Linked DNA regions of Pseudosulfitobacter pseudonitzschiae. The protein of the gene in region 1 interacts with the protein of each later gene in a pairwise test. Links are inferred from orthologs where the notes say so. Each region holds a gene or a part of one and is shown in the gene's direction. Other genes may lie near its edges.

Region 1 (10,971 bases):
CGGACGGCCAGTTGCTGAACGCGGTACAGACGATCTTTGTGCAGCCGGATGCGACATTCTTGAGCGAGTTCAACGGCTTTGTTGCCATCGTTGGCACAATGGTGGCCTATTTCGCTGCTGTTATGATCAACTTTTCGGACTTTTCGCGCTATGCCAAGGACAAGCCGGCGATGGTGCGGGGCAACCTTGCGGGGCTGCCGTTCAACATGATCCTGTTCTCGGCCCTTGCGCTGCTGACCACAGCGGGGGCCGCAGTGGTTTATGGCGAGGCGATCATCAACCCGACCGAGATTGTCGAACGTACCGACAGTGTGCTGCTTAGCGTCATTGCCGCGATCACGTTTTTTGCGGCGACCGTGGGGATCAATCTGGTCGCCAACTTCATCCCTGCGGTGAACGGTATTGCCAACCTTGCGCCCGACAGGATCAGCTTTCGCATGGCGGGGTTGATTACATCGGGCTTTGCCTTTGTCATCGGCGGCTTGTGGGTCAGCTTTATCGCCAGCTTCGGCATCGGCGGTTTCGTTAACACGCTGGGGGCGACGCTGGCACCGATCTACGGGATCATGATCGTCGATTATTACATGCTGCGCCGTCAAAAGCTGGACTTGGCGGGATTGTACGACATGACGGGCGGACCGTACCGCTTTGGCAATGGTTGGAACAATCCGGCTGTGGTGGCCTTTGCTATTGCGGCTGTGTTCTCGGTGGCGACGGTCTGGGTGCCTGCGTTGGCGGCTCTGTCGGGCTATGCTTGGGTGATCGGGGCGCTGATCGGTGGCGCGCTGTATTACATGCTGGCCAAACGCTAAGGCTTTTGCGCACCGTCAGAAAGCTGGCGGTGCGCATTGCGCAGGTTACGGGTTGAGAGATCGCTGATTTGGTCGCATCCTGCCGTGATGAACCTGTATGATGTACCTACACAATTCGGCACCCTGTGCCTGACCGAAAACGACGGGGCCATTACGGCGCTGTCTTGGCAGGCGTCGGGGCGCACGGACGACACGGCTGTGCTGCGCGAGGCTGTGGCGCAACTGCGCGCCTATGATGCCGGCGCGTTGGAGCGGTTCGACCTGCCGCTGCGCGTGGCGGGGTCTGATCTGCAACGCGCGGTTTGTGCGGCGATGTCTGCGATTCCCTACGGCTTTACCCGCACCTATGGCGAGATTGCCAAAGACGTCGGCGCATCGGCGCAGGCGGTGGGGCAGGCGTGCGGTGGCAATCCGGTGCCGGTGATTATTCCGTGCCACCGCGTGATGGGGGCAAAGGGGCTGACTGGATTTTCGGGGGCAGGCGGAGTCGAAACCAAGGTGGCCCTGTTGCGCCATGAAGGCGCGGGCGGTTTTTTGATCTGACGGGGTCAGCCGTCAGGGCCGTACAACGCTTGTTGTGCGATGCCTGCAAACGTCAGGTAGACGGATGTGAGCGCCAGCCCGTATACAGCCCAGGTGTCGGGATGAAAGTTCACCCAAGCGGCCCAGCCCGCAAACACCGTCCACGCCAGCGCCACCGGCAGGCTAAGCTTGCGCCAGCGTACGGTGCGCACGGGGTGGATGAATTTCAGCGGCAGGAACATCGCCACCGCCAGAATGGTGACCAGCGCCAGCGATACCCAAAAGTTCGGCTCGATCGCAAAAATCACTAGAACCAGCATGTTCCAGCACCCCGGAAACCCCGCGAAAGAGTTGTCTTTGGTCTTCATCCGCGTGTCCGCAAAATACAGCGCCGAGGCAAAAGTGATCAGGATGATCGCCACCCAGCCGGTCCAGCCGTCCATCAGCCCCGATTTGAACAGGGCAAAGGCGGGAATGAACACATAGGTCAGATAGTCGATGATCAGATCCAGCAGCACGCCGTCAAATTCGGGGGCGTTGGATTTCACATCATACTTGCGCGCCAGCGGGCCGTCGATGCCGTCCACGGCAAAGGCCACCACCAGCCACAAAAACATCAGATCCCATTTGGCGTCGACCGCAGCCAGCATGGCCAGCATGGCAAAGACCGCGCCCGTAGCGGTCAACAAATGGACGGAGAGGGCTTTCATCTGGCGAGTCATGTACCCGTTGATGGCTTATTGGGCGGGTGGATGCAAAAGGAAATGCGGGCTTTTGGCCGGATTGGCCTGTTCGGGTTCGCAATCCGCACGATCAGGCTTTGGGGTGGGCACTGTTGTAAACATCCATCAACCGCGCAGTATCAACCGCTGTATAAGCTTGCGTGGTCGACAGCGACGCATGGCCCAGCAATTCCTGAATGCTGCGCAGATCACCGCCCGCGTTCAGCAGATGTGTCGCAAAGCTGTGGCGCATTGCGTGGGGCGTGGCAGTGGCGGGCAGGCCCAGCTGCATCCGCGCCGTTTCCATCGCCTTTTGGATCGCACGCGGTGCCAGCGCGCCACCGCGCACGGCACGAAACAGCGGTTGGTCATCTTGCAGGATGTGCGGACAGGCGGCGATATAGGCCTCGACAGCCTGCTGTGCCGCACCCACCACGGGCACGATCCGTTCCTTGTTGCCCTTGCCGGTGATCCGCATGACCTGCGGCAGCGGCGCGTCGCCGCCACGCAGCCCCAGCGCTTCGGATATCCGCAGCCCGCAGCCCCACAGCAGCGTCAGCACGGCAATGTCGCGCAGCCCGACCCAAGTGGTTGCGGACTGCATCCCGATTGTCTCGACCAGATCATGCGCCGCATCCACCGCCAGCGGGCGCGGCAGCTTGCGGGTGTATTTGGGGGCGCGGGTGGACAATACGGCAGTTGGCTCGAATCCCTCGCGGGACGCCAGCCAGCGATAGAACGATTTTACCGCGCTCAGCTTACGCGCAAGCGACCGTGGCCCCACATCAGACGAACGGGTGTATGCCATCCATGCACGCATGTCGCTGACAGTGATATGCGACAGCGCGCCCAGCCCTTGGGGCGATCCCTTGTGGGTGGTGATAAAGGCCAGAAATTCGCCCAGATCGCCCGCATAGGCGATGATCGTGTTGGCAGCCGCACCCTTAAGCGCCCGCTGGTGGTCCAGCCACGTCTCCAGCGCGTCGCGCGCCGCCGGAGAGATCAGGCTCATGACAGCCAGCGGCGCATGGTGCGTTCAAACACGCCGGTAAAAAAGGTTAGCAGATCGGTGCCCTGTTGCGGGCCGAACATATGCGGGTCTTCGGCGCCCATCACCAGCAGACCGGGCAGACGGCCCGCGCCAAAGTTCAGCTTTAAACACGCCTCTGAGCGGATCCAGTCGCAGTTGCTGCCGTAAATCTCGGCGTTGCCGTTCTGTATCTGACGCAGGGTGATCTGACGGACGGGGCCGCCACGGCCTTGGGTCAGGTAGCTGTCGATAAAGCCCGGCTCGGCCACGCTAAGCACATCACCCAGACGCTGCACCGCAGGGTCATTGTCGTTCTGCACGCTTTCCAGCACCAGTTTCACCGCGTCCACACGCAAAATTTCGGCCACTTCGCCGCCCAGATCGCGCAGAAAGGTTTCAAATTCCACAGGGTCCAGCATCCGCAGAATCGCGCGGTGAACCTGATTGGTGCCCGCCAGATTTTCATAAGCGGCGGCGATCACGCTGCGGTGGGTGTCTTCCAGCCGGTCCAGCCGCGATTCCAGCCGTTCCATTGCGATGCCGCGCAGATCGACGATATTGCCACCCATGCTGCGTTCATTTGCGGCGATCAGGGCGTGCATCATGTCCTTGTCATCAAGGATCACATCGGGACGCGAAATAATCGCCTCGCGCAGGGCGTCGTCGATTTTCGGGCTGCTGGTCATGGACTGCTCATTTTATTTTGTGGGACCGTAACACGCGGCCGCTTCAAAATCTGCCCTTTTTTGGTGAAAATTGCAGGTTTTGAAAACGGGTCTTTGATGTGTTGCCAGAATTCCCGCCCAGGGGGAATTGTGGTGCATATTCCCTAACCTAGGCGGAAACGCAGTGCCGTCCGGCTCAGGGCCGGACGGTGCAATGGTTAAACCCGCAAGTTTACAGAATTTTCTGACCGGTTTTCGCCCAGTCTTTCATGAATTGGTCCAGACCGGCATCGGTCAGCGGGTGCGTTGCCAGCTTCTTGATCACTTCGGGCGGTGCGGTCATCACGTCGGCGCCGATGCGTGCGCAATCCTGTACATGGGCGACAGACCGGATCGAGGCGGCCAGAATGTTGGTTTCAAACCCGTAGTTGTCATAAATGGTACGGATGTCTTCGATCAGGTCCATACCGTCGACGCTGATGTCGTCCAGACGCCCGATAAAGGGGCTGATGAACGTGGCACCTGCCTTGGCTGCCAGCAACGCCTGATTGGCCGAAAAGCACAGGGTGACGTTGACCATCTTGCCTTCGCCCGACAGCACTTTGCACGCTTTCAGGCCGTCCCATGTCAGGGGCAGTTTGACGGTGATGTTTTCAGCGATTTCGGCCAGTTTGCGGCCCTCGGCGATCATCGCGTCGGCGTCCAGTGCGACGACTTCGGCGCTGACCGGGCCTGCGACCATATCGCAGATTTCCTTGGTCACTTCGAGGATATTACGCCCCGATTTCAGGATCAACGAAGGGTTGGTTGTTACCCCGTCGACCATGCCCAGATCGTTCAGTTCGGCAATGGCGTCGATATCGGCGGTGTCTACAAAGAATTTCATGTTGAAGGCTCCAGTGGCTGTTAGCGCAATCACAAGGCCGCACACGATCAGTTCGCGATGGTCTTGCTTTGTGTTTGCATGTACCCCAACTGGACACTCACTGAAACCCACAATTGCCGAGGCCAGAAGTGACGCGCCCCGAATTCTACGATGAAGGTGCCCTTGTCGGCGTGCTGACCACGCAGCCGTTGGACCGTCTGCTGGACTATAAGGCGCCAGAGGGCGGTTGCATGCTGGGTGCCTTTGTCGAGGTGCCATTGGGCCCGCGCAAGGTTCTGGGCATTGTCTGGGGGCCGGGGCGCGGCGATTGGGACATTGCCAAAGTCCGCTCGGTTATTCGCGTGCTGGACGCGGCCCCGATGCGCGAGGAGATGCGCACATTTCTGCTGCGCGCCGCCGAATACACGCTGACGCCAATGCCTGCGATGCTGCGGCTTGCCACCCGCGCGCCGGGCTTGGGTGATCCGCCGTCGATGCGCAAAATCTACCGTCGGGGCGAAGGGGAGCCGGACCGCGCCACCGATGCCCGCCGTCGTGTGATGGAGACCTTGGCCGAATACGGTGATCTGTCGTTCACGCTCAAAGAGCTGTCCGAGATGGCGGGTGTCACATCCTCGGTTGTCAAAGGGTTGGTCAAGCAGGGTGTCGTGTCAGAAGAGGACGCCCCGCGCGATGTGCCGTTCCGGCGGCTGGACCCGTCACTGCCCGGCAAGGAACTGACCGACGATCAGGCCGCAGGCGCTGCGATGCTGGCCGAAGCTGTCCGTTCGGAAACCTACGGTACGACCTTGCTGCGCGGTGTCACCGGATCGGGCAAGACCGAAGTCTATCTGGAAGCCGTTGCCGCCTGTCTGGCCCAGGGTCGTCAAGCGCTGGTGCTGCTGCCCGAGATCGCGCTGACTGCCGAATTTCTCAAACGGGTCGAGGCACGGTTTGGCGCGCGGCCCGCCGAATGGCATTCGGGTGCCACGATGACCGAACGCCGCCGCATCTGGCGCATGGTCGGGCAGGGTGGTGCGCAATTGGTGATCGGGGCACGGTCGGCACTGTTCCTGCCCTATCAGAACCTTGGCTTGATCGTCGTGGATGAGGAACACGACACCTCGTACAAGCAAGAAGACGGGGTGCTGTATAATGCCCGCGACATGGCCGTGCTGCGCGCGTCGATCTGCGGGGCGCATGTGGTTCTGGCCTCGGCCACGCCCAGTCTGGAAAGCTGGGCCAACGCCGAGGCGGGCAAATACAAGCGGTTGGAACTGACTTCGCGCTTTGGCCCTGCGGTGATGCCGGTGATGGGCACGATCGACATGCGCGCCGCCGCGCTGCCCGCAGATCGCTGGGTGTCGCCCGATTTGCAAAAGGCGGTGCAGGCGCGAATTGATGCGGGCGAACAGGCGATGCTGTTCATTAACCGGCGCGGCTATGCTCCGATCACGCTGTGCCGTGCCTGCGGGCACCAGATCGCGTGCGATCAATGCGATGCGCGTATGGTCGAGCACCGGTTTCTGAAACGTCTGATGTGCCACCAGTGCGGCGAGACCAAACCGATGCCCACCACCTGCCCGTCCTGCGAGGCCGAGGACCGGCTGGCCCCCGTCGGTCCGGGGGTCGAGCGGTTGGGCGAAGAGGCCGCGTTGTTGTGGCCCGATGCGCGCATTGCCACGCTCAGCTCGGATATGTACGGCAGCGCCCGCGCACTGAAGGCCGAGATCGAGAACATCGCGCAAGGCGGGACCGACATCGTGATCGGCACGCAGCTGGTGGCGAAGGGGCACAACTTTCCCAACCTCACGCTGGTCGGTGTGATCGACGCCGATTTGGGGCTGCAAGGGTCAGACCTGCGCGCTGCCGAGCGGACGTTTCAGTTGATGCGGCAGGTGGCGGGGCGGGCAGGGCGCGCCGACAAACCCGGCACGGCGCTGTTGCAGACCTATCAGCCGGAACATCCGGTGATCCGCGCGATTCTGGCGGGCGACGAGGAAGGTTTCTGGCGGGCCGAAGCCGCGCAGCGCGAGGCGGCGGGGGTGCCACCCTATGGGCGCATGGCGGGCATTATCCTGAGCGGGCCGGATGTAGCGGCGGTGTTTGACATCGCAAACAAGCTGGCGCGGGCGGACGGGCCGTTGCGGCAGGTGGGCGCGCAGGTTTACGGACCAGCGCCTGCTCCCATCGCCCGCGTGCGCGGACGGCATCGAGTGCGGATGCTGATCAAGGCGGACAAAGGCGTGGCCCTGCAAGGCGCGCTGCGAAAATGGGTCAAGCAGGTGCAGATCAAAGGTGACATCCGGCTGGCCATAGATATCGACCCGCAAAGCTTTTACTGACGGCCGCGATTTGGTTGTTCTGTCAAGTGACTGAAATCGCCGCAAATATGTACGAAATTCCGGGTTTTTGGTACAATTCTCGTCTCGCCTCGATTTCACAAAAGGCGTAATGCAGAGCCCATGACACGTTTCGTAAAAACCGGCGATGCTGCCGCCCTGCCGTATTGGCGCCGCCCCATTGCTTTGCTGTTCCTGATGGCAATGGCCATGCCGATTGCGTTCAACACGTGGTCGGCGCTGTTGAACAACTTTGTCATCGAAGCTGCGAATTTCGACGGAGCCGCCATTGGCCTGCTGCATACGGTGCGCGAAATTCCGGGCTTTCTGGCCATCGGTGTCATCGCCATCATCATCTTTGTGCGCGAACAGGTGCTGGGGCTGGTGTCGCTGGTGCTGCTGGGTGTTGCCACTGCGATCACCGCGCAATTTCCGTCGCTGGGCGGTATCCTGACGCTGACCATGCTCAGTTCGATCGGGTTTCACTATTACGAAACGGTGAACCAGTCGCTGCAACTGCAATGGATCGACAAAGAACACGCGCCGCGCGTTCTGGGCTGGCTGCTGGCGATCGGATCGGCGGCTACATTTGTGGTTTATCTGGTGATCCTGTTGCTGTGGGAGCCGCTGAACCTGACCTATAATATGGTCTATATGGCTGGTGGCGGCGTGACGGCGGCCATCGCCATCTTTGCGATGCTCGCCTATCCGCAATTCGAAGCGCCCAATCCGCAGCGCAAACAGTTCATTCTGCGCAAACGCTATTGGCTGTACTATGCGCTGCAATTCATGGCGGGCGCGCGGCGGCAGATATTTGTTGTTTTCGCGGGCTTCATGATGGTCGAAAAGTTCGGCTTTAAAGTCGACGAACTGACCACGCTTTATCTGGTCAATCTGCTGATCAACATGCTGGTGGCGCCGTTGCTGGGGCGCGTCGTGCAACGCTATGGCGAACGCAAGACGCTGGGGTTTGAATACATCGGTCTGGTGGCCGTGTTCCTCAGCTATGGTGGCGTTTATTATATGGGTTGGGGCATCGCAGTGGCTGCGTTTCTTTATGTGGTCGATCATGTGTTCTTTGGTCTGGCGCTGGCGCTCAAGACCTATTTCCAGAAGATCGCCGATCCGCAAGACATCGCGCCCACTGCCGCCGTTGCATTTACCATCAACCACATCGCCGCCGTGGGCCTGCCTGCGCCGCTGGGGTTGTTGTGGCTGGTCTCGCCTGCGGTGGTGTTCTTTCTGGCTGCGGGGATGGCGGCCACGTCGCTGATGCTGGCACTGCTGATCCCGCGGCATCCGGTGCCCGGACACGAGACAGTGCTGACGCGGACCATGCCCGCAGTGGCCGAGTAAAGTGTCGGGGCAAGGCCGATTTCTGACCGGCTCCACTATGGGCCACGTGGTGCGGATGACGGCGACGGGCGCTTTTGGCATCACATTCGTGTTTCTGGTCGATGCGGCCAATCTGCTATGGCTCAGCCAGTGGGGCGCGCCGCAGCAGGTTGCGGCCATCGGTTTTGCCTTTGCGATCCAGTTCTTTTCGGTGTCGATCGGGGTGGGGTTGATGATTGCCGCAACCGCGCTGGTGTCGCGCAGCATCGGGCGCGGTGAACGTGTGCTGGCCCGTCAGCAGGCGGGGGCGGCGATGGTGATTGCCGCCAGCATTCAGACCATTGTGGCCACGTTGCTGGTTGTGTTCCGTCATCCGCTTGTCGATATGGCGGGGGCCACGGGGGAAACCGCCGACCTTGCGGCGCGGTATCTGGCGATTACGGTTCCGTCGCTGGTGCCGATGGCGGTTTCGCTGGTGGGGTCGGGTGTGCTGCGCGCCGAAGGATATGGTGCCAAAGCCATGTATGTTACGCTGTTCTCGGGCGTTCTGGCGATGTTCATCGATCCGCTTTTGATATTCTACTATGGTATTGACGGGGCGGCGATCGGGCTGGTGGTGTTCCGGATCAGCCTGCTGCTGCTGGCGATTTACTACGCCATCATCCGGATGAAGCTGGTAGAGCGGCCCGACCGTGCGATGGTTCTGCGCATCTTCAAACCCTTTATGCTGGTGGCGCTGCCTGCCATTGCCACCCAGATGAGCACCCCTGCGGGCAACTATTTCCTGACCATGATCATGGCCCGCTTTGGCGACGATGCGGTTGCCGCATGGGCCGTGGTCGGGCGGCTGACCGTGCTGGTCTTTGGCGGTATTTTTGCGCTGTCGGGGGCCATCGGCGGCATCTTTGGCCAGAATTTTGGTGCAGGGTATTATGACCGGCTGCGCAGCACCTATCGCGACGCGCTGGTGTTTTGCGCGATCTATACGCTGGTGGCGTGGGCGCTGCTGTGGACGGCGATCCCTTATGTCAGTCTGATGTTCGGTCTGACCGGACAGGGGGCCGAAGTGCTGCATGCCTTTGCCGGTGTGGGCGTGGGGGCCTTTATGTTTGTGGGGGCGCTGTTCGTGTCGAACGCGGCCTTTAACAATCTGGGCAAGCCGGGACGCTCGACTCTGGTGAACTGGATGAAGGACGGCGTGCTAAGCTGGCCTGCGGCGATCCTGCTTGCGGGCAGCTTTGGCGCGGCGGGTGTGATTTACGGTCAGGCGCTGGCGGGGGCCGTTATGGGGGTGCTGGCGGCAAGTTGGGGCTGGCACTATGTTGCGCGTCTGGGGCCGCAATCGGACATTGACCCCGCGCCGCCGCGCCCCTATCCGAATCTGGACCGCTTTCGGAGACGTTGAATGCCCACATTTACAGCCCTGACCACATTGACCGGAAAAACCGCAGCCGAGGCGCTGGGCGCCGCGATGGAGCGGCTGGAGCCAGAACCCACGGGCATTGGCGTGTTCGAAGTCGAAGACGGCTCGGGCTTGTGGGAAGTGGGCGGCTATTTCTCGGACCGTCCCGATGACACTGCACTGGCCCTGCTGGCCACGGCGATGGACGCGAAACCCTTTGTGATCTCGGAACTGCCCGAAACCGATTGGGTGGCCCATGTGCGCCGCGAACTGGCACCGGTCGAGGCGGGGCGGTTCTTTGTCTTTGGCAGTCATGATGCCGACAAGGTGCCCGAAGGCAGCGTGCCGCTGCTGATCGAGGCGGCGATGGCGTTCGGGACCGGACATCACGGCACCACGCTGGGCTGTTTGCGCGCGCTGGACCGTCTGGCCGCTGCGGGCTGGAGCGCTGCCCGCGTGGCCGACATCGGCTGTGGCACTGCCGTTCTGGCGATGGCTGCGGCGCGGATCTGGCAGGGCGAGGTGATTGCCAGCGACATCGACGAGGTGGCAGTGGACGTGGCCGAGGCCAATCTGGCGGCCAATGACATGGCGGGCGCGGTCAAATGCGTCGAGGCCGCAGGGTTCGACCACCCCGATCTTCGGGCGCTGGCACCCTATGATCTGATCTTTGCGAATATCCTCAAGGGGCCGCTTGTGGCCCTTGCCCCCGATATTGCGGCCAATCTGCGCCCCGAAGGGGTGGCGATTCTGTCGGGTATTCTCAACGAGCAGGCCGACGACGTTCTGGCCCACTATCTCGAATCTGGACACAGTCTTGATCACCGCGAGATGATTGGTGACTGGACGACACTTACTGTCCGTAAAAAGCCGTGAGTTGTGCCGTCTTTTAACCGCATTTGGGCGATTTGCCCAGATTCCGCCACATTTGAGCGGCATATTAAGCGGGCATTTCGGTGGGGGCCGAACCGCTAGAGGCTGCCATGGTTGAGACCAAGCAACACTTTGAATCCCGCCTGCGTCAGGTGACACGCAAGCACCGTCGTATGTCCAACGGATACACCACCCGTCTGCGCGGTGATGGTCTGATTGTGGTCAAGCCCAGACGTCGCAGGATGCAGTTTCCGCTGAGGGGGGCCATGCTGGTTGCGCTGGGCTTTTTCGCCTTCAAGGCATTTATGCTGGTCTCGCTGGGCGAACGCACCTATGCCGACCGTCTGACCGAGTTGCAGGAGGGCACAATCCTTGAGCAGGGCGGCGCATGGGTGATGCAGGC
Region 2 (10,806 bases), 500 kb from region 1 along the record:
ACGGCCACGCCGGAATATGTATCGGGGGTGATCTTTATCGCAGTCTTCTCGTCCTCGGCCTTTGAGCTGAAGTGGTTCAAAGGGTCGGCCACATCAGCGATGGAAAACGCGACCTTCGAAAACTTTACCCTGCCGGTGCTGACCATTGCCCTGTACGGCATGGGCTATATCGCCCGCATGACCCGCGCGTCGATGACCGAGGTGATGACCGCACAGTATATCCGCACAGCACGCCTAAAGGGTGTGAGCTTCCGCAATATCGTCATCAAGCACGCCCTGCGCAACGCGCTGATCGCCCCGTTCACGGTAATCATGCTGCAAATTCCGTGGCTGCTGAACGGCGTGGTGATCGTGGAAACCCTATTCAACTACAAGGGCTTTGGCTGGGTTCTGGTACAGGCGGCGGGCAACAATGACATCGAACTGTTGCTGGCAGTGTCGGTCGTGTCGGTGATCGTAGTGCTGCTGACGCAGCTGATCTCGGACATCGGCTATGTCATTCTCAATCCACGCATCCGCATTTCATAAGGCAGGTCTGTTAGATGGAACAATTGACATGGACTGGTGCCCTGAGCGGGCTGAATGTGGTCTTTTTTACTTTGGCGCTGGCGCTGGCGGTGTCGGTTCTGGCCAGCATTGCGGTGTCGCTGCTTGCCCGCGACACCGGACCGCTGGGCATCAACGCCGACGGCACGCTGATGGCCCCAACAGGTTTGACAGGGCTGACGGCCAAGGCCCGCAAATACAGTTTTCTGGCGCTGATCGCGCTGGTGCTGGTCTATGTGGCTGGTGGGGTCATACTGGGCCCGCAAGCAGGCATCATCGGTGGTCTGTCACGCAACATGCTGCCGGTCTGGGTCGCGCTGATCGTGCTGTTTGCGGTGTCGATCACATTTAAAGGCAAGCTGGGACTGTACGGCAAGCTGTTTGACAGCACCATCGGCATGATCGGCTTTGGTCTGGTGATGTTCTGGGTTTTCGCGGGAATCATGGGCGGGCCGTTCGACATGCTGGTCACCCACGACCCGCTGAGCCAGTTTTCGGGCATGAAAAACAAACTGCCCGGCACGGCGCTGAACGGGGCCGAAGCGGACGATTATCAATGGTTCCTGCTGGGCGGTGACAATCTGGCGCGCGATGTGTTCTCGCGGCTGATCAAAGGCGCGTGGATCGTGGTCAAGATCGCACCGATGGCGACGCTGTTTGCCTTTATGGTGGGCATCACGCTGGGTCTGCCTGCGGGATACTACGGTGGACGGCTGGACACATTCCTGTCGTTTCTGGCCAACCTGATCCTCGCCTTTCCGGTGATCTTGCTGTTCTACCTGCTGGTCACGCCCGAAATCGTCGTTACCGGCATTCCCAACTACATGGCGGCGGTGTTGTTTGCCTTTCCCATCGTGTTCTGCGCGGTGCTGCTGAACGCGCGCTTTTACACCCAGCCGTCGGTGCGCACACCGCTGCTGATCGTGGTGCTGGGCGGGCTGGTCTGGGCCTATCTGGCGCTGATTTCGACCAATGGGTCGATCGTGGCCAATGACAGCTACCGCATTCCGGGGCTGCCAGCGTTTGTAGACTGGATTGACATGGATGGCGGCCTGCTGACCGTTTTCGTGGCCGTGGTCTTTGTCAACGCGCCCACGGTGTTCCGGATCGTGCGCGGCCTCGCGCTGGACATCAAGACGCGCGACTATGTGGCGGCGGCGCAAACCCGAGGCGAAGGTCCGTGGTACATCATGCTGTGGGAAATCCTGCCCAATGCACGCGGTCCGCTGATCGTCGATTTCTGCCTGCGGATTGGATACACCACTATCTTGCTGGGCACCTTGGGCTTTTTTGGTCTGGGGCTGGAGAGCGAAAGCCCCGATTGGGGGACCACGATCAACTCGGGGCGGCGGTTGCTGTCGCTCTACCCCCATGCGGCGCTGGTGCCTGCCTTTGCGCTGATGACACTGGTGCTGGGGCTGAACCTGTTGGCCGATGGCTTGCGCGAGGAATCCTTGCGCGATTGACACAAGATGCGTCCGGGGGGCGCGTTTCGGGGGCGCTGCCCCCGGACCCCCGGGAAATTTACCGCCAAAAGAAGCCCGCAAGGGCGCTGTGGCAAGGGAGAACTACACATGGTCAAAGACGCATATGACGGCCCCATTCTAGAGATCGACAAGCTGTCGATTTCGTTTTTCACGCGGCTGCGAGAAATTCCTGCAGTGATGGATTTTTCTGTCAGCATACAACCGGGCGAAGCCGTGGGTCTTGTGGGTGAAAGCGGCTGTGGCAAGTCCACCGTAGCCTTGGGAGTGATGCAGGATCTGGGTGTGAACGGACGGGTCGTGGGCGGGTCAATCAAGTTCAAGGGCCGCGATCTGGGCGCGATGACCCAAGACGAGTTGCGCGACATTCGCGGGTCTGAAATTGCGATGATCTATCAGGAACCGATGGCGTCGCTGAATCCCGCGATGAAAATCGGACACCAGTTGATGGAAGTACCGATGATCCACGCTGGTATGAGTCAGGCAGAGGCCCGCGAACGCGCATTGCAGGTCGTAACGGATGTGAAACTGCCCGACCCCAAACGGATTCTGGACGCCTATCCGCACCAGCTATCAGGCGGGCAACAACAGCGGATCGTGATCGCGATGGCGCTGATGTCCGAGCCGTCCTTGCTGATTTTGGACGAGCCCACCACCGCACTGGACGTGACAGTAGAAGCGGCAGTGGTCGAACTGGTCAAGGATCTGGGCAAGAAATACGGCACCTCGATGCTGTTCATCAGCCACAACCTTGGGCTGGTGCTGGAAACCTGCGACCGAATCTGCGTGATGTATTCGGGCGAGGCGGTCGAGCGTGGCAGCATCGAGGATGTCTTTGACGAGATGCAGCACCCTTATACGCAGGCTTTGTTCAGGTCGATCCCGCTGCCCGGAGCGGACAAGAACGCGCGGCCGCTTGTCGCCATTCCGGGCAACTTTCCCCTGCCGCACGAGCGGCCACAGGGCTGCAATTTTGGCCCGCGCTGCGATTACTTCGAAGCGGGGCGTTGTGATCAGGGCGATATTCCGATGTTTCCCGTGCCCGGTGACGATGTGCACAACACCCGCTGTCTGCGGTTTGCGGAGATCGACTGGCAGGCGCCGCTGGCGCTGGCCGAGGTCAAGACCAAGGGCGAGATTGGCGACGTGGTGCTGAGGATGGACAATCTTAAGAAATATTACGAAGTGGCGGCCAATGCCCTGTTCGGCAGCGTGGCGACCAAGGTGGTCAAGGCCAACGAGACACTGAGTTTCGAGGCACGCGAATCCGAGACGCTGGCGATTGTCGGTGAAAGCGGCTGCGGCAAGTCGACCTTTGCCAAAGTGCTGATGGGGCTGGAGACAGCGACCGAAGGGACGATCACCCTTGGGGATCGCGAAATTCAGGACATACCGATCGAAAAACGCGACACGCAGACCGTTGCCGATGTGCAGATGGTGTTCCAGAACCCCTTTGACACGCTGAACCCGTCGATGACGGTGGGGCGCCAGATCATCCGCGCGCTTGAGGTGTTCAAGGTCGGCAAGAACGAAGGCGAGCGGCGCACGCGAATGCTGGAACTGCTGGATCTGGTGAAGCTGCCGCGCGAATTCGCAGGCCGGATGCCACGCCAGCTGTCCGGCGGGCAAAAGCAGCGTGTCGGGATTGCACGCGCCTTTGCGGGGGATGCGCGGATTGTGGTGGCGGACGAGCCTGTCTCGGCGTTGGATGTGTCGGTTCAGGCGGCTGTGACCGACCTGCTGATGGAAATCCAGCGCACGCATAAGACCACGCTGCTGTTCATCAGCCACGACCTGAGCATTGTGCGCTATCTCGCGGATCGTGTGATGGTGATGTATCTGGGCCACGTGGTCGAACTGGGCACCACCGAACAGGTGTTTTCGCCCCCCTACCACCCCTACACCGAGGCGCTGCTGTCTGCCGTGCCCATTGCCGACACGCGGGTGAAGAAAAAACACATCGTGCTTGAGGGAGAAATTCCCTCGGCGATGAACCCGCCATCGGGCTGTCCGTTCCAGACACGGTGCAGGTGGAAATCGCAGGTGCCGGACAATCTGTGCGAGACCGAGGTGCCCCCCCTGCGTGACATGGCTGCGGGCCATCAGGTGAAATGCCACCTAGACGAGGATAAATTTACGCAGATGGAGCCGGTGATTCAGATCGCGGCGGAATAAATCAGGGCCGCAACGGATGCCACGGCCCTGAAAAACAGATCAGTTACTTGGATTTATCAATGCGCGCGATATCGGGGATGTTTTCGACAACATTGTCGACCAGCGCCAAAATCATCGCCTGATAAAAGTCGTCACGCCCCGGGGCCACGTAAATCACGCCGTCTTGGGGGGTGTCGGCGGTCATCGCCTTGATAAAGACCGGATAGGTCTCGGCGTTGATCTCGCCGTTGTCGTCCGTGTAGTTGATCGTGGCGACCAGCTCGTTGAACTCGGCGCTGTCCGGAAGCACGGAATCGCCATCAAGCAACACGCCTTTGATCTCGACCTTGATCTGCGGATCACCTGCGTCTCCGGTCAGATCAATACGCTCGGCGATCATGCGGGTCACGTCTTCTTCGATCTGGGGGTAGTATTGCATGGCGTTTGCGCCGACGTTTTCGGTCAGGTCTGCTTTGACGTTCACTTTGGAAATCGGGGTCGCGGCGAAGGCGCCCAGCGGCAACAGAGCGATGGCAGTGGCTGCGGTCAGTTTTGCAATTGTCGATTTCATTGTCTTGCTCCTTTCAGGGCCGTGATGGCCTGAGGTGTGCTGACAAACGGCGGTGGGGGCGTTATGGTTCCGAAAGGCGTAGCAATAGGAGAAGCTGGGAGCTGAAAACTTGAAGAACGAGCTTCAATCTACTGTATTTTATACATAATTACACTTGAAAGATAAGGAAAATCCACGCTTGTCAGAATAATCAGGATGGCGGGAACCTGCCGGTTTGGCCCCTCATCGACGCTAAACCGCCGAACGGGCCGCGTCGAAACCTGTGCTGCGCAGCAAGATCATCAGCGCAGCGCCACCAGACCGCCTAGCTGCCCCAGATGACTTTGACGTAGTTCTGGGTTTCTTTGTAGGGTGGCACACCCTTGTGGCGCTTAACCGCGCCGGGGCCTGCGTTATAGGCCGCCAGCGCCAGCCTCCAACTGCCGAAGGTACGGTATTGTTGGCTGAGATAGCGCGCGCCACCGTCAAGGTTTTCGTGCGGATCGCTTGGGTCGACACGCAGCCGCCGCGCGGTTGCGGGCATCAATTGCGCCAGACCCAGCGCGCCCTTGTGCGATTTTGCCGAGGGGTTCCAGCCGGATTCCTGCTGGATCAGCCGCAAAAACAAATCTTCTGGCACCCCGTGACGGCGCGCGGCATCGCGGGCGGCGGCCAGGTAGATACCTTTGTACTTGCCGCTATAGGCGGGATTTACATCCCATTTCGTCGGCGTGTTCACCTTTGGCGGCTGCAATCTGACCGAAGCGGTGTATTGCTGCGAGGCCCGTGTATCGAGTACTTTTGTCTGCGATCCGAACAGCTTGCTTCGGCTGCGCGTTGAAAACACATCCGCATGTGCAGCGCCCGCCACTGTTGCACCGATCACCAGCGCCGAAATCCATACGCGCATATTTCCCAGCCCCCCAAAGATACAAAGCCCGCACGGCTCTGGTTTCACTCGTGGCGGCACTATACTTTATCTGATGGTTGCGACCACCCCTTTAGATCCGATTCCCGTTAGGCATCTGTTTACGATGTTCGGGCCAATCTGTAGGTTGTCACGACCGTTCGGGAATCGCCCGAACGGGAACGAATGAGTGAGAGGACATCATGGCTGGCTCAGTGAACAAAGTGATCCTAATCGGCAATCTGGGCCGTGATCCCGAAGTGCGCAGTTTCCAGAACGGCGGCAAGGTGTGCAACCTGCGCATTGCCACTTCGGAAAACTGGAAAGACCGCAACACCGGCGAACGCAAAGAGCGGACCGAATGGCATTCGGTTGCGATCTTTAACGAAGGTCTGGTGCGCGTGGCCGAGCAATACCTGAAAAAGGGCTCGAAAGTGTATATCGAGGGTCAGTTGCAGACCCGCAAATGGCAAGACCAGTCCGGTCAGGACCGCTATTCGACCGAAATTGTATTGCAAGGATTCAACAGCACGCTGACCATGCTGGACGGCCGCGATGGCGGCGGCGGCGGGGGCGGGGGCAACTACGGCGGCGGCGGGTCCAACTATGACAGCGGCCCGTCCGATGACCGTTTTGGCGGCCAGTCGTCCGGTGGCGGAGGCAATGCGCCAACGCCTTCGCGTGATCTGGACGATGAAATTCCGTTCTAAGCTTTCCGGTCTGCGCGACGTCTAGCCGTCGCGCAGAACCTCCAGTACGGCTTCGGGCGGCACATCGCCCGTCACAAAAGCATCACCGATGCCTCGCGCCAGCACAAAACGCAGCTGCCCCTGTACCACTTTCTTGTCCTGCCCCATCAGCTCCAGCAGTACCTCAGGACCGGGCAGATCGCCGTCGATGTCGGCCAGATCGGTCTTCATGCCCATGTCGCGCAGATGCGCGCGCACACGGCTTGGGTCTTCCTGACTGCACAGACCCAGCCGTGCCGACAGCGCAAATGCCATCGCACAGCCTATGGCAACACCTTCGCCATGATACAGACGGTCGGAATAGCCCGTCGCCGCCTCAAGCGCATGGCCAAAGGTGTGGCCAAGGTTTAGCAAGGCGCGATCGCCCTGTTCGGTCTCGTCACGCAACACGATGTCGGCTTTCATCTGTACCGAACGACGCACGGCCTCGATGCGCGCGGGCATGTCGCCTGCGGCCAGGGCCGGTCCCTGTCCTTCGAGCCACTCGAAAAACGCAGCATCACCCAGCAGGCCGTATTTCACGACCTCGCCGTAGCCTGCCAGAAAATCGCGCGGCCTCAGCGTGCCCAGCACATCGACATCCGCCAGAACCAGACTGGGCTGGTGAAACGCACCGATCAGGTTCTTGCCATGTCGCGCGTTGATGCCGGTCTTGCCACCCACCGAACTGTCGACCTGCGCCAGCAGCGACGTGGGCATTTGCACAAAGCGCACCCCGCGGCGCAGGATCGCGGCAGCAAAACCCACCAGATCGCCAATCACGCCCCCCCCCAAGGCCACAACAATATCGCCCCGTTCGACCTTTTGATCCAGCAGCCAGTCGACGCAGGCCATAAGATGCGGCCAGCTTTTGGTCGCCTCACCCGCTTGCAGGGTCATTGCAGCACTGTCGATCCCATGCGCGCGCAAACCGTCCTGAAAGGCGGCCAGATGCAGCGCGGCCACATTTTCATCCGAGATTACAACCACCCGCGACCGCTTGAGCAACGGCGCGATGTGGACGGCGGCTTCGGCCAGCAGGCCGGTGCCGATCAGCACATCATATTCGCGCCCCGGCAGGCCCACATGTACGGTGTCACGCATCCAGTTTCTCCAATACATCGGGCCGCGTCAGCAGCGCTGCAATCACGCGATCAGCCATCTTTTCAATGCTATACGACGGCTTGGACGCCACATGCAGATCAGCCAGTTTGTAGATCGGCACGCGTGTCTCGTACAGGCTGGTCAGCTTGGCTTTGGGGTCGGGATTACGCAGCAAGGGCCGCGTGTCCTTGTAACGCACGCGCTGCCAAAGCAGCGGCAAATCGGCGTCCAGCCAGACTGACACGCCGCGCTGCGAAATGTTCTGACGGTTTTCCGCGCTCAGAAATGCGCCCCCGCCAGTAGAAAGAACCCCGCGAGAACTGTCCAGCAGCCGCGAGATCACCTGCGTTTCCTTGATCCGGAAAAACGGCTCTCCGTCGCGTTCAAAGATTTCGGGCACGGTCATGTTGGCTGCAGCCTCGATCTCGTGATCGCTGTCAAGAAATGGCACGCCCAGTTTCGCAGCCAGAGCTTTGCCCACGGCTGTTTTGCCAGCCCCCATCATTCCAACCATCACGACAGTCTTGTGCAGCGCAAACTGCGCAACATCTGCTGGACTATCTGACGGTGATTGCTGAATTTCGCTCATATTCCGGTGAATGACGTGATATTGCACAAAAGGCCATATATAAGTTGGTCAAAACCAGAAAACCCGAGGCAGACAAAAGTATGGGAAGACTGATCAAGTATCTGATATACCTTATCGTTCTGGGGCTGATCGGCTTGGTGGTCTACGCCTATGCCGGTCCGTTTTTCGGCGCGGACTTTGACCCGCCACAGACCGAAGTCCGTGTGCCTGTGACTCTCGATGCCGATTAGGGTTGGCGTATTTCCGCTGTGTCTGGGGCTGATGGCGGGCGCATTCGCGCCCATTACAGCTGTGCAAGCACAAGAGGCCCCGTTGTCGGTGATCGACTGGCTGGAACGCAACACACCGACGCCCGCAGTACAACCGCAGCCGCAACCACCCGAGCCTGCCACAGCCCCCAGTGCCAATGTGCCCGTTGTCACCGTATCACCGCTGGACGGGCCTGCGGCGCGGCGCGTGGGGCTGGCACCTGCGTCGATCACCGGCCTGCCCGATACGCTTTGGCAAGGTTCGGACGGCACCGAACTGGCCGAAGCAATCAGCGCCATCAAGGCGGTCCGCCTGCCCGCCACGCAGGCGTTGTTCTATACCTTGCTGCTGGCCGAGGCATTGCCACCTGCGGTGCATGACGCGGATTTCAACCTTGCCCGTGTCGATGCGCTGTTGCGTCTTGGGGCGCTTGATCCGGCGCTTGCGATGCTGGAACAGATCGGCCCAGAATCGTCGGCCGCCGTCCTTGCCCGCTATTTCGACGCCAGCCTGCTGGCGGGCACCGAAGATGATGCATGCGCCAAGGTCATGGCCAAGCCGTCGCTGGCCCCCGGCTATGCCGCACGCGTGTTCTGTGCCGCGCGCGCGGGCGATTGGGACACCGCGGTTCTGCTGTTGGGCACGGCACGTGCATTGGAGAACTTAAGCGACGCCGAAGCGGATATGCTTGAGCGGTTCCTTGACCCCGACCTTTTCGAGGGAGAGCCGGACCTTCCGACACCAGCCGAACCCAATCCTCTGGCCTTTCGCGTCTACGAATCAATCGGTACACCCGTTTCCACAGCACTTTGGCCGCGGATCTATGCCAACGCCGATCTGCGCGAAATCGCAGGCTGGCGGTCGCAGTTGATGGCGGTTGAACGGTTGGCACAAACCGGCGCCATCGCCGACAACCGGCTGCTGGGCATCTATACCGACCGTCAGCCTGCCGCCTCTGGTGGTCTGTGGGACCGTGTGAACGCCGTGCAACGCTTTGAAACCGCTCTGAACAGCAACAGCACCGAAGCCGTGGCCAAGACCCTGCCCCCTGCGTGGTCCGAAATGCAGGCCGCAGGACTTGGCGTGCATTTTGCCAATCTCTTTGGTGAACGCCTGCCGCCGTTGGACGACCGCACCGCGAGTACCGTCGCGTTCGAGACCATGTTGCTGTCGCCCGTATACGAACAAGCCGCCACCAAATACGCCCAAGCCGCCGCGCATGCCCCGTTGTTGGTCGGATTGGCGCAGGGCGACACCACGGGCGCGCAACCCAACGGGCCGATGGAAAAGGCATTGGTTGACGCCTTTGCCGATGCGCCCCCCGACGCCACGCTGGTTGGGCTGGCCCGCACCGGTAAGCTGGGGCGCGCCCTGCTGGGGGCGTTGTCGCTGGTCAACGAGGGCGCCAAAGGCGACCCCGGCGCGTTGCGTCAGGGTCTGGCCACGCTGCGGGCGCTGGGACTGGAAGACAACGCCCGCCGCGCCGCTTTGCAAATCATGCTCAGGCCTGCACTATGAGCGCTGACACAGACCGCTGGATTTCCACCTTTATCGAAGCGCAGGCAGCCGAACTGGGGGCCGCGCAGAATACTCTTCTGGCTTACGGACGCGATCTCAAGGATTTTGCAACTTGGGCCACCCGTCAGGGACGCCGGTTCGACACCGTGAAGCAAGGCGATATCGAGGCCTATCTGGTGTTCTGCGACGAACAGGGCCTTGCCAAATCCACCCGTGCGCGGCGGCTGTCTTCGATCAAGCAAATGTACCGCTTTGCCTTCGAGGAAGGCTGGCGCAAGGAAAACCCCGCGATCCAGATTTCGGGGCCGGGTCAGGACAAGCGCCTGCCCAAAACGCTGGATATTGCAGAAGTGGACAGGCTGCTTGAGGCCGCGCGCGCCTCGGGCCGCAACGAGGCAGACTGCACGCGCAACACCTGCCTGATGGAACTGCTTTATGCCACGGGGATGCGGGTAACCGAACTGGTGGGCCTGCCGGTCAGCGCCGCGCGGGGTGATCCGCGCATGTTGCTGATTCTTGGTAAAGGCGGCAAGGAACGCATCGTGCCACTGTCGCCCCCTGCCCGTTCGGCGCTGGCCAATTGGCTAAAAATGCGCGACGCACTGGAAGATGCGGGCAAGGCCAAGGGCAAGCCTGCCTCGCGCTTTTTGTTTCCGTCACGCGGGGCCGCAGGGCATCTGACGCGCCACCGGTTTTATTTGATGATCAAGGAATTTGCCGTGGCGGGCGGCGTGTCACCGGACAAGGTCACGCCACACACACTGCGCCACGCTTTTGCGACGCATCTGCTGGCGGGTGGTGCCGATCTGCGGTCAATTCAGGCGCTGCTGGGCCACGCCGATGTGGCCACAACCGAGATTTACACCCATGTGCTGGACGCAAGATTGACCGAATTGGTGCTGGACCATCACCCGTTGGCCAACGAGAATACGCGCAAAACCTCGGGCAAATAGCCACCTGCGCACAGTGCCGCAGCC

Evidence for each region.
Region 2: the proteins of SULPSESMR1_RS10935 (region 1) and SULPSESMR1_RS08515 interact in binary tests that used the Escherichia coli proteins (3 or more experiments, as listed by UniProt). The link is inferred for Pseudosulfitobacter pseudonitzschiae from one-to-one orthologs.

What each region holds. Positions count from the first base shown.
Region 1 is NZ_CP022415.1:2,247,094-2,258,064, reverse strand. Bases 4,450-7,363 are described here. They hold SULPSESMR1_RS10935 (primosomal protein N'), read left to right. Parts: upstream 4,450-4,765; coding sequence 4,766-6,961; downstream 6,962-7,363. Other genes in these bases: SULPSESMR1_RS10930 (MFS transporter), read left to right, coding at 7,082-7,363; fsa (fructose-6-phosphate aldolase), read right to left, coding at 4,450-4,637. Outside these bases: SULPSESMR1_RS10965 (NCS1 family nucleobase:cation symporter-1), read left to right, coding at 1-812; SULPSESMR1_RS10960 (methylated-DNA--[protein]-cysteine S-methyltransferase), read left to right, coding at 900-1,355; SULPSESMR1_RS10955 (CDP-alcohol phosphatidyltransferase family protein), read right to left, coding at 1,361-2,056; SULPSESMR1_RS10950 (tyrosine recombinase XerC), read right to left, coding at 2,148-3,068; SULPSESMR1_RS10945 (DUF484 family protein), read right to left, coding at 3,065-3,772; more of fsa, read right to left, coding at 3,984-4,449; more of SULPSESMR1_RS10930, read left to right, coding at 7,364-8,314; SULPSESMR1_RS10925 (MATE family efflux transporter), read left to right, coding at 8,370-9,698; SULPSESMR1_RS10920 (50S ribosomal protein L11 methyltransferase), read left to right, coding at 9,699-10,571; SULPSESMR1_RS10915 (hypothetical protein), read left to right, coding at 10,679-10,971.
Region 2 is NZ_CP022415.1:1,747,565-1,758,370, forward strand. The notes cover bases 4,849-7,597. They hold SULPSESMR1_RS08515 (single-stranded DNA-binding protein), read left to right. Parts: upstream 4,849-5,844; coding sequence 5,845-6,351; downstream 6,352-7,597. Other genes in these bases: SULPSESMR1_RS08510 (lytic transglycosylase domain-containing protein), read right to left, coding at 5,060-5,644; aroB (3-dehydroquinate synthase), read right to left, coding at 6,373-7,473; SULPSESMR1_RS08525 (shikimate kinase), read right to left, coding at 7,466-7,597. Outside these bases: SULPSESMR1_RS08490 (ABC transporter permease), read left to right, coding at 1-528; SULPSESMR1_RS08495 (ABC transporter permease), read left to right, coding at 543-2,012; SULPSESMR1_RS08500 (ABC transporter ATP-binding protein), read left to right, coding at 2,121-4,205; SULPSESMR1_RS08505 (hypothetical protein), read right to left, coding at 4,249-4,755; more of SULPSESMR1_RS08525, read right to left, coding at 7,598-8,062; SULPSESMR1_RS25225 (hypothetical protein), read left to right, coding at 8,143-8,292; SULPSESMR1_RS08535 (hypothetical protein), read left to right, coding at 8,282-9,829; SULPSESMR1_RS08540 (tyrosine recombinase), read left to right, coding at 9,826-10,782. UniProt on the Escherichia coli protein: Plays an important role in DNA replication, recombination and repair. Binds to ssDNA and to an array of partner proteins to recruit them to their sites of action during DNA metabolism. Acts as a sliding platform that migrates on DNA via reptation.